3 regions of the Rhizobium sp. WSM4643 genome follow, and region 3 is predicted to be linked to each of the others. Evidence: predicted binding sites of a transcription regulator. Region 3 holds the regulator's gene; each other region holds the start of a gene.

Region 1 (3,275 bases), 1.3 Mb from region 3:
AGTCCGGCCTGGCTTCGCCGATCTCCAACGCATGGTGCCGGTCGGCCGCGTTGCCGCCGCCGATGATCAGCTTCGGCGCATGTTTGTCGATCGCTTCCGAAAGCGCCGCTACATTGCCGGAAATGTGCAAGCCGTCGGCCTTTGCCCGGCCTGCAACACGGCTGTCGCCTGCAATCAGCGCGGCTGCTCCAGCATCCTGAATCAATGGCACCAGCTTTTCGGCATGTTTCTGGAAGCTGCCGTCGTCAAGCCCATATTGCGGCACGATCACCGAAGCGACATCGCCGCCCTTCAGCGCGTCGGCGACGACCTTTGCCTGTTCATCGGCATCGGCGATATCGGGTACGATGAGCACAAGGCGGCAGCGGTTTTCCGGTTCGGTCATGAGGTCTTTCCGTTTCCTGCGAATTCCCCTTCGAAATGAGGGACCCGCACTCGTTTTGTGTGAGTAGTTCCGTTAGACGAGGCTTGCAAGAGGAGGACGTCGAAAGCATGCCGCAGGATTTGTCATTCTACTACGCCGCCGTGCCCGCCGTTCTGCTGGTAGGCCTCGCAAAGGGCGGCATGGGCGACGCTTTGTCGCTGATCGGCTTGCCCTTCCTCGCCCTTGTCGTCTCGCCGGTCGAGGCGGCGGCGATCCTGCTGCCGATCCTGGTCTTCATGGACATGATCTCGCTCGTCATCTGGCGCAAGCATGGCGACTGGGCGACGCTGAAGATCATGCTGCCGGGCGCCGTCTTCGGCATTGCGCTGGGCTGGGCGACCTCGGCGCTGGTTCCGGGCAACATGCTGCGCATCGTCATCGGCGCGGTGACCATCCTCTTCTGCCTGCGCTATTTCTGGAACAATTTCGGCCCGGGCGCCGGCAAGGTGATCCCGCCGCGCGGCCAGCGACCGATGGCCGCCAGCCTCTGGGGGACATTTTCCGGTTACGGCAGCTTCGTTGCTCATGCCGGCGGTGCGCCCTTCCAGATCTATGCCCTGCCGCTCAAATTGCAGCCACGCGAATATACCGGCACCAGCGTGCGCTTCTTCGCGATCCTCAACGCCATCAAGCTGATCCCCTATTTCGCGCTCGGCCAGCTCGACACCCAGAATCTTGCGACCTCAGCGACGCTTCTGCCCTTTGCCCCGCTCGCCACCATTGCCGGCGCCTGGTGCGTGCGCCGCATGAAGCCACAGATCTTCTATCCCTTCATGTATGCGATGGCGCTGATCGCCGCCTTCCTGATCGTGCGTGAGGGCCTTGGCTGGTAAGAGGCCCGTCAGCGCCGCTGCTTCGCATTGCTGCAATTCGCTGCAATGCACAATTTCCTTGCTGGCGCGGCCGGTTTGACGTAGCGTTGCCGCCATGTCGAACACCGACCCTTTCTCTGCGATTGCCGATCCGAACCGGCGGTTTCTGCTGGAGGAATTGCGTCGCGCGCCACGGACGGTCAACGAGCTTGCCGAAGGCCTGCCGATCAGCCGTCCAGCTGTTTCACAGCACCTGAAGGCGCTTCTCGACAGCAATCTCGTCTCCGTGACATCGGAAGGCACCAAACGCATCTATACGGTCAACAACCGCGGCTTCGACAAGCTCAATTTATGGCTGGATCAGTTCTGGGCCTGATGCATGTTCCCATAAGATCTGGAATACGATGTGAATCATAGGAATGCGATGCGAGACGTGGCGGACCCAAAAGCGCCAGCCACGATGCCGGATGCATCGGACTGGCGCAAATATGGTGTCAAATCACCGGTTCTTGCTAATTCTTGGCGGAATGGATGGATTTACCTTGTTGCGCAAGATGATCGCCCGGCGACCCTTGGGAAGATTAGTGGACGGATGATTTAAGACGCTGAATCTCGTCCTTGATGCGCAGCTTGCGGCGCTTGCATTCGGCAAGTTCCGTATCGGAAATAGAGGGAGATGTTCTGAGCGCGTGCAACTCCTCCTCGAGAGCGACATGCTTTTTCTGGAGTGACTCAAGATGAGCTTGAACAGTCATATGACCCTTCCTTCCTCTTACCCTCCCCGGCCAACATCGTCGGGGATCAAGGTGTCAACGGCCGGACTGTGACATATTTTTGAAGGCTTGTCGAAGGCCAAAAGATGAAGACTGGATGGCAATTTCATGATCAAGACTAACTAGCCGTTACCCGTATTTGGTGATAGGAGCTTGCGGAAATCATCGCCAGATCGGACAAGGTCCAGGGACGGTAACGGGGAATGCATATGGCCGATCAGGAACAGGCGGAAATCAGGCTCATAGTGGCGCGCCTGCGTCAGGAGCACGAGGATTTCGATGCCGCGATCAACGCCATGATCCAGACCGGATGCGATGCACTGCGGATCCAGCGAATGAAAAAGAAAAAACTTGTCATCAAGGACAGGCTCTCCAAGCTGGAAGATCAGATCATTCCTGACATCATCGCCTGAAAGGGAACGCAGCAACGATGACAGACAGACCACCCGTCGCCATCATCATGGGCAGCCAGTCCGACTGGGAGACCATGAAAAACGCCGCCGACACGCTGGAGGCGCTGGAAATTCCCTATGACGCGCGCATTATTTCGGCGCACCGCACAGTGGACCGGCTGGTCAATTTCGCCAAGGGCGCACGCGCGGAGGGCTTCAAGGTCATCATCGCCGGTGCCGGCGGCGCCGCCCACCTGCCGGGCATGACCGCCGCGATGACACCGCTGCCGGTTTTCGGCGTGCCGGTCCAGTCGAAAGCCCTGTCCGGCCAGGACAGTCTTCTTTCCATCGTGCAGATGCCGGCCGGTATTCCCGTGGGCACGCTTGCCATCGGCAAGGCCGGCGCGGTCAACGCCGCGCTTCTCGCCGCTGCCGTACTTGCCCTTTCCGACGAAGAAATCGCCGACCGGCTCGACGAATGGCGCGAGCGCCAGAGTGCTGCCGTCGCCGAATACCCGATGGACAACCTATGACGGCAAGAACGATCGGCATTATCGGCGGCGGCCAGCTCGGCCGCATGCTGGCCATTGCTGCCGCGCGGTTGAATTTTCGCACGATCATCGTCGAGCCGCAGGCGGACTGCCCGGCCGCCCAGCTCGCCAACCGGCAGATTACCGCCGCCTACGACGATCCGGCGGCACTGGCCGAACTTGCTGATATTTGCGATGTCGTCACTTACGAATTCGAGAACGTGCCCGTTGCAGCCGCCGAAAGGCTCTCGGCGAATGTCTCCGTCTTTCCGCCACCGAAGGCGCTGGAAGCTGCCCAGGACCGCCTCGTCGAAAAGCTCTTTCTCAATGACTGCGGCATATCA
Region 2 (3,275 bases), 1.6 Mb from region 3:
ACGTCGATTGACGTAGGCGCCGGGGGCAAACAGGCAGGCCGGAAGAGGTGGCATCCCCACGAAGCGGGAGATGCCCGGTCGATCCTCTCGGAGGAATTATCCGTCGATCGTCAAGACGATCGACGTCGGACCGTAAGAGAGGCTCGCCCTATGGCCTGCGACGGTCAGCTTTTCGAAGGCGCCAGTCACGGCGCTCGCCTTCAGGATCTCGATCTTCGTTCCAGGCGTCGGGACAAACCCGTCGGCAAGCGTCACATCGAGCTCGCCGGCCAGCACCGCCTTGCCATGGACGATCAGCGTACCCTCGCCGTTCGCGCCGAGCCTCGGCTTCAACACGGCCGTGGCAAGCTGCTGATAGTCGCCGCCGACGGTCACGGGCTTGTCTGCCGCCAGAACGAGCGAACCGCGGTCGGCCGTCAGGCCGCCTGTACCGAAGGCCGACGGCGATAGGGCCATCAGCGCGCCCTCTTGCAGCACGGTACCGCCGGCATAGCTGTTGGCGCCCGAGAGCCCGAGAATGCCGCTGCCGTGCTTCACCAGCCTGCCATTGCCGGTGATGTCGTTCCGCCAGGTGTCGATCGAATTGAAACCGCCCTTTGCCGCGTCCATCGTCACGGTCACGTCCTGTTCGAACGCACCGTAACCGTCGGCCGCCGCAAAGAGGTTGAGACGGCCGTAACCTTCCGCATCGTCGAGCAGCGGGTAGCCGGAGGCGATCTCCGTCGACTTCAGCACGGCGCGGCGCTGCTCGCCGCCCAGATAGGGCAGACGCGTTTCGAGAAGCGCTTCGGCGCCCTGCGGCACGTGCGCCGGCTGATCGGTCGCATGGATCGTCGGCAGGCCGTAGCTCAAGCGCTGCAGCACGTAGGCGCGATTGGCGTCATGATCGGCGAAACGGTCTGCGGCCAACGGTGCTGCATGGGCCGCAACCTCGAGTGCACCCGCATCCGCAACGCCTGATTTGGCGACGAGCCATGACTGCGCTTGGGCGTAGGCATCGCTCTTCAGCGCGGCATTGTCGGCCTTGTTCAGATTGTAGACGACCGTAGCCGTGCCAAGCATCCGGCCGCCCATCACGTCGAGAGGAGAATGCATGCCGGCGAGGATGCGGTCTTCGCCCAGTTCGCTGGCGCGCGTGATCATTTCCTGAAAGCGCTGCGGCACGAGATAGGCCATGGCCAGTGCATCCCGCCAGGCTTCCGCCGTATGCCCGCTCGGGAAACCGCCGTCCTCGGCCGGCTTGCCGCCCTTGGCCGGCTCCAGCGTTGGGACGACCGATACGTCCTGGCTCCAGCGGTAGGGGCGGGCATATTTGAAATAGCGTTTGGCCGGCTCCGTCGAGCCGTCACCGCTGGCGGCGTTGATGAAGTCGATAGCAAGTCCCATATCGGGGTTGGCGTCGGTCTTGTTTTCCGCGTCCGGCTTGCTGCCGGCGCCGCGATTGTTGCCCTTGTCATCATATTTGACCGTCGTCGCATCGGCTGCCACCTCGGTGATCGTGGTGGTCTGCTTCGAGCCGGCCTTCCAGGCATCCGTCAGCGGACCGAGGCCATCGACGATGCTGGCATTCTTGCCGCGCCGATCGTCGAGATAGGCGGCGACGGCCTGATCGGCCGTCCGCGCCCGCGTCGCTTTGACAACATAGGCGATGTTGGCGTCATGGACGGCCTGGTTGACGATATGGCCGTCGGTCTTGCTGGACGGAATGCCGTCCCAATCCGTCTTGGCGACCGCCGGGCAATTATCCTTGGCCGGAGCCTCGACACCCGCATCGACGAAAGGCGTGCGCGGGGTCCAGATTTCGAGGAAGCCGGAGAGAAGATGAACGGCGGCGTTGGTGTCCACCGTCGAGAAGCAGGCGTCACCACGTTTGTTGGTGTTTCCGGCCTGCGCATAAGGCGCTTTCGCCGCCGTCGCCTGCTCGGCGCTGGCAAGCGATGGCACGATGGAAAGAAGGCAGACGAGGGCGGTGCTCAGGCGGCAAAGGCTTAAAACAGACATGGTGATACCCGAAATGATTGAACGAACGCCGGGAGAGTTAGAGCTCTCATGTGACAGATCAATTGCAAAAATATTGCCATTCTGTGAACCTGTCGGTGCCCGCCTCTTGCCTTTCCCAACCATCCCGCCAAAACTGCCGGAGAGACGATGAGCCCAACCGGAATGCCGGAAAGGAAGACATGGCAGCGCGCCAACGCATCATTCCGGTGAGACGCGAATACAATCGCTGGGTCGCCAACCAGACGCTGGAAGATTACGCGTTGCGCTTCACCGCAAAGAGCGCTCGCCATTTCTCCTCGCAGCGGATCTCGCAGACGGCGATCGGCGCGATCTCCTTTCTGGCGCTGGAGGCGATCGGCGGCGCGATCACTCTTTCCTACGGCACGACCAACGCCTTTTACGCCATTATCGTCGCCTCGGTCGCCATGCTGGCGATCGGCCTGCCGATCAGCCGCTACGCCATCCGTCACGGCGTCGACATCGATCTTCTGACGCGTGGCGCGGGCTTCGGCTATATCGGCTCGACTATCACCTCGCTGATCTATGCGAGCTTCACCTTCATGCTGTTTGCGATCGAGGCATCGATCATGTCCGGCGCGCTGGAGCTCACCCTCGGCATCCCGCTCTGGATCGGCTACATCATCAGCGCCGTCATGGTAATCCCGCTGGTGACGCACGGCGTGCGGCTGATCAGCAAGTTCCAGTTGATGACCCAGCCCTTTTGGATCGTGCTGAATATCCTTCCCTTCATCTTCATCGCCTTGTTGGACTGGGAAAAATTCGATCTCTGGCGCGCCTTCGCAGGCATCCGCCATGCCTCCGGCCCGCCCGGCACCATCGCCGAATTCGATCTGGTGGAGTTCGGCGCTGCCTCCGCCGTCATCCTGGCGCTGATGTCGCAGATCGGCGAACAGGCCGACTTCCTACGCTTCCTGCCGCCGGACCCGCAGCGCAAGTGGCGCCACCGCCTGGCGATCTTTCTCGCCGGGCCCGGCTGGGTCATCATCGGCGCACCGAAGCTGCTTGCCGGTTCGTTTCTGGTCGTGCTGACCTTCACTTCGGGCGTCCCCCTCGATCGCGCCGCCGACCCGGCGCAGATGTATCTGACCGCCTTCGGCTACATGGTCCCCTGGCATAATGCCGCGCTGCTGCTGATGGCCGCCTTCGTCGTCGTCTCGCAACTGAAGATCAACGTGATGAACGCCTATGCCGGCTCGCTCGCCTGGTCGAACTTCTTCTCGCGGCTGACCCACAGCCATCCCGGCCGCGTCATC
Region 3 (3,275 bases):
ACTCAAGAAACTTTGGGCCGAAGGACTGAGCGCCAGCCAGATCGCTGCGCAGCTTGGCGGGGTCAGCAGAAACGCGGTCATCGGCAAAGTGCACCGGCTGTGCCTTCCCGGCCGTGCCAAGGCCGGCGGCACCAACACCGCGGCGCGAACGCCGAAGCGCAATACCTCGGCGCCGCGCGCGCCGAACTACGCCTCACGGGTCACCACCCGCACCGTTACCCGCCAGCAGGGCGCGACCATGCTGAAGGAAGAGATCGAGATCGAAACGATCGAGGAAATGGAATACGTGCCGAGAGGCAATGTGGTGGTGCCGATTTCGCGACGCCTCGGCCTGACGGAGCTGACCGAACGCACCTGCAAGTGGCCGGTCGGCGATCCGCTGAAGGACGACTTCCATTTCTGCGGCTGCGAATCCCCCGACAATTCGCCTTATTGCGGCTATCACCAGAAGCTTGCCTACCAGCCGGTCAACGAACGCCGCCGGGCGGCAGCGCGGGCCAGCTGAGCGGGCTGACCATCGTTAGAATGCAGAAAACGGGCCGAGTGGCCCGTTTTCTTATGCACGGATGGAAGCTGTCGGGCGTTCAGCTCGTTGAGCACGCCGATTTGTCCTCATCGGCTGCCGCCACCAACCAGGGTCGAGTCATGGGTCTCGACCCTTCCTTCTGTTCTCAACGGGGCGAAGGGACATGCCGCAACATCTCGATTCCCTCTTCTCCCCTCGGGGAGAAGGTGCCCGTAGGGCGGATGAGGGGGCCGGGGGAGCCGGTCTTTCTTCAAAACCCATGCGGGCTTCGACCGCGTTCGGGCCGCTGCCGTCGGCATATGGGGTAGGTCATTACGGAAAGAGTGTGCCGTGTGGCCCCCTCATCCGCCTGCCGGCACCTTCTCCCCGAGGGGAGAAGAGATTATGCCGCAACCTTCTCCGTCCCCACCAACCCTTTCGCAGGGCACGTCCCTTCGCCCCGTTTACGGGGTGGTCCGGAGGACAGGTCGAGACGAGTGGCTCGACCCCGGTAGGCTAGGACATTAGCACGAGCGACCTTGTCAGCAACCAGAACGAAAGCCCTCAGGCTTCCATCGAATAGCCGGCGCCGCGGACGGTGCGGATGACGTCTTGCATGTTGGAGAAATTCAGCGCCTTGCGCAGGCGGCCGACATGGACGTCGACGGTGCGCTCGTCGACATAGATATCGTGGCCCCAGACGCCATCCAACAGCTGCGAGCGGGAGAAGACCCGGCCCGGCGACGACATCAGGAATTCCAGCAGGCGGAATTCGGTGGGGCCGAGGCGGACTTCACGGGTCTTGCGATGGACGCGATGGGTCTCGCGGTCGAGCTCGATGTCACCGCATTTCAGCACTGTCGACAGCACCTCGGGACGGGCGCGGCGCAGCATCGCCTTGACGCGGGCAACGAGTTCGGGGGTCGAGAAGGGCTTGACGACATAGTCGTCGGCGCCCGTCGACAATCCGCGGACACGCTCGCTCTCTTCGCCGCGCGCCGTCAGCATGATAATCGGCAGGCGCTCGGTTTCCGGCCGCATGCGCAGCCGCCGGCAGAGCTCGATGCCGGAGACCCCGGGCAGCATCCAATCGAGGATAAGAAGATCTGGCGTGCGCTCCTGAAGCCGCATTTCGGCTTCGTCGCCACGAAGGATGGTATCGACCTCGAAGCCTTCCGCTTCGAGATTGTAGCGAAGGAGCACGCTGAGGGCTTCCTCGTCTTCAACAACTGCAACTCTCGGGATCATGCGTATCGGTCTCCTCGCGCACGATCCTTAAACCGGGGGTGATTTAAGCAATGCATCCTGCGCAAATTCAGAAATTGGCTGCGACCTCTTTGCGCGCCCGGACGGGCGCGCACGCAATTGACTGGTCCGGGCGACTGGCCCGGGCGGTTATTCCGTGACCGCGCCGACGGTGTTGGCGCTGTCGTCCTTCGGACGGTCGCCTTCCGGCTGCGCGCCTGTCGTCATGTAAAAGATCGTTTCGGCGATGTTGGTGGCGTGGTCGCCGATGCGCTCGATGTTCTTGGCGCAGAAGAGAAGATGCGTGCAGCTGGTGATGTTGCGCGGATCTTCCATCATGTAGGTCAGGAGCTCGCGGAACAGCGAGGTGTACATCGCGTCGATCTCGTTGTCGCGTTCGCGGATCGCATTCGCCTTGTCGGCGGAACGATTGGTGTAGACGTCGAGCACTTCCTTGAGCTGGACGAGCGCCAGCTCGGACAGATGCTCAAGGCCGCGGGCGAGCTTGCGGGGAACGCCGGTGCTTTGGACGGCGATGACGCGCTTGGCAGTGTTCTTGCCGAGGTCGCCGACGCGTTCGAGATCGGCGGCGATGCGGATCGAACCCATGATTTCGCGCAGGTCCGCAGCCATCGGCTGACGGCGGGCAATGGTGACGATCGCCTTGTCGCCGATTTCGCGTTCGGCGTGATCGAGGATCACGTCGTCGGAGATGACCTTCTGCGCCAGCGCGGTATCGCCATTGACGAGCGCCCGGACGGATTCGGCGACCATCTGCTCGGCCAGACCGCCCATTTCGGAAATCCGCCTGGACAGGAACTTCAGATCATCATCATAGGCAGAATAAATATGTGTCGATGCCATGGGGCTTTATCCTCGAATAACGGGAAGGCTTGGTGTCGCCAAAATCAGCCGAAACGACCCATGATGTAGTCCTGGGTGCGCGGGTCGTCGGGATTGGTGAACATCTTGTCGGTGTCGTTTTCCTCGACAAGATTGCCAAGGTGGAACATGGCGGTGCGCTGCGAGACACGCGCGGCCTGCTGCATGGAGTGGGTGACGATGACGATCGTGTAATTCTCGCGCAGCTCGTGGATCAGTTCCTCGACCTTGGCGGTGGCGATCGGGTCGAGCGCCGAGCAGGGCTCGTCCATGAGGATGACCTCAGGGCTGACGGCGACGGCACGGGCAATGCAGAGGCGCTGCTGCTGACCGCCGGACAGGCCGGTGCCGGATTCATGCACGCGGTCCTTGACTTCGTTCCAGAGACCGGCGCGCTGCAGGCTGGTCTCGACGATCTGGTCGAGGTCGGCCTTCGACTTGGCAAGGCCATGGATGCGCGGGCCGTAGGAGACGTTTTCGTAGATCGTCTTCGGGAACGGGTTCGGCTTCTGGAAGACCATGCCGACGCGGGCGCGAAGTTCGACGACGTCGATATCGGGATCATAGATATCGTCGGTATCAAGCGTGATCTTGCCGGTGACGCGGCAGCCGTCGATCGTGTCGTTCATGCGGTTGAGGCACC

What was found. Region 3 encodes PhoB, which activates phosphate uptake and scavenging genes when phosphate is short. Its sites were predicted from a motif close to TGTCATNNANCTGTCAT; they were not measured.
Region 1: N1937_RS18555 (YdcH family protein) is a predicted target of PhoB. The motif match lies at 2,096-2,112, and genes of this name have one in related genera.
Region 2: N1937_RS17025 (acid phosphatase) is a predicted target of PhoB. The motif match lies at 2,052-2,068, and genes of this name have one in related genera.

What each region holds. Positions count from the first base shown of each region.
Region 1 is NZ_CP104040.1:3,726,254-3,729,528, forward strand. It holds gene N1937_RS18540 (thiamine phosphate synthase) at 1-385, opposite strand, end outside; gene N1937_RS18545 (sulfite exporter TauE/SafE family protein) at 493-1,257, shown strand; gene N1937_RS18550 (ArsR/SmtB family transcription factor) at 1,352-1,612, shown strand; gene N1937_RS18555 (YdcH family protein) at 1,818-1,991, opposite strand; gene N1937_RS18560 (YdcH family protein) at 2,219-2,422, shown strand; gene purE (5-(carboxyamino)imidazole ribonucleotide mutase) at 2,440-2,934, shown strand; gene N1937_RS18570 (5-(carboxyamino)imidazole ribonucleotide synthase) at 2,931-3,275, shown strand, end outside.
Region 2 is NZ_CP104040.1:3,389,151-3,392,425, forward strand. It holds gene N1937_RS17025 (acid phosphatase) at 97-2,001, opposite strand; gene N1937_RS17030 (hybrid sensor histidine kinase/response regulator) at 2,181-3,275, shown strand, end outside.
Region 3 is NZ_CP104040.1:176,270-179,544, reverse strand. It holds gene N1937_RS00905 (GcrA family cell cycle regulator) at 1-505, shown strand, start outside; gene phoB (phosphate regulon transcriptional regulator PhoB) at 1,070-1,753, opposite strand; gene phoU (phosphate signaling complex protein PhoU) at 1,901-2,614, opposite strand; gene pstB (phosphate ABC transporter ATP-binding protein PstB) at 2,659-3,275, opposite strand, start outside.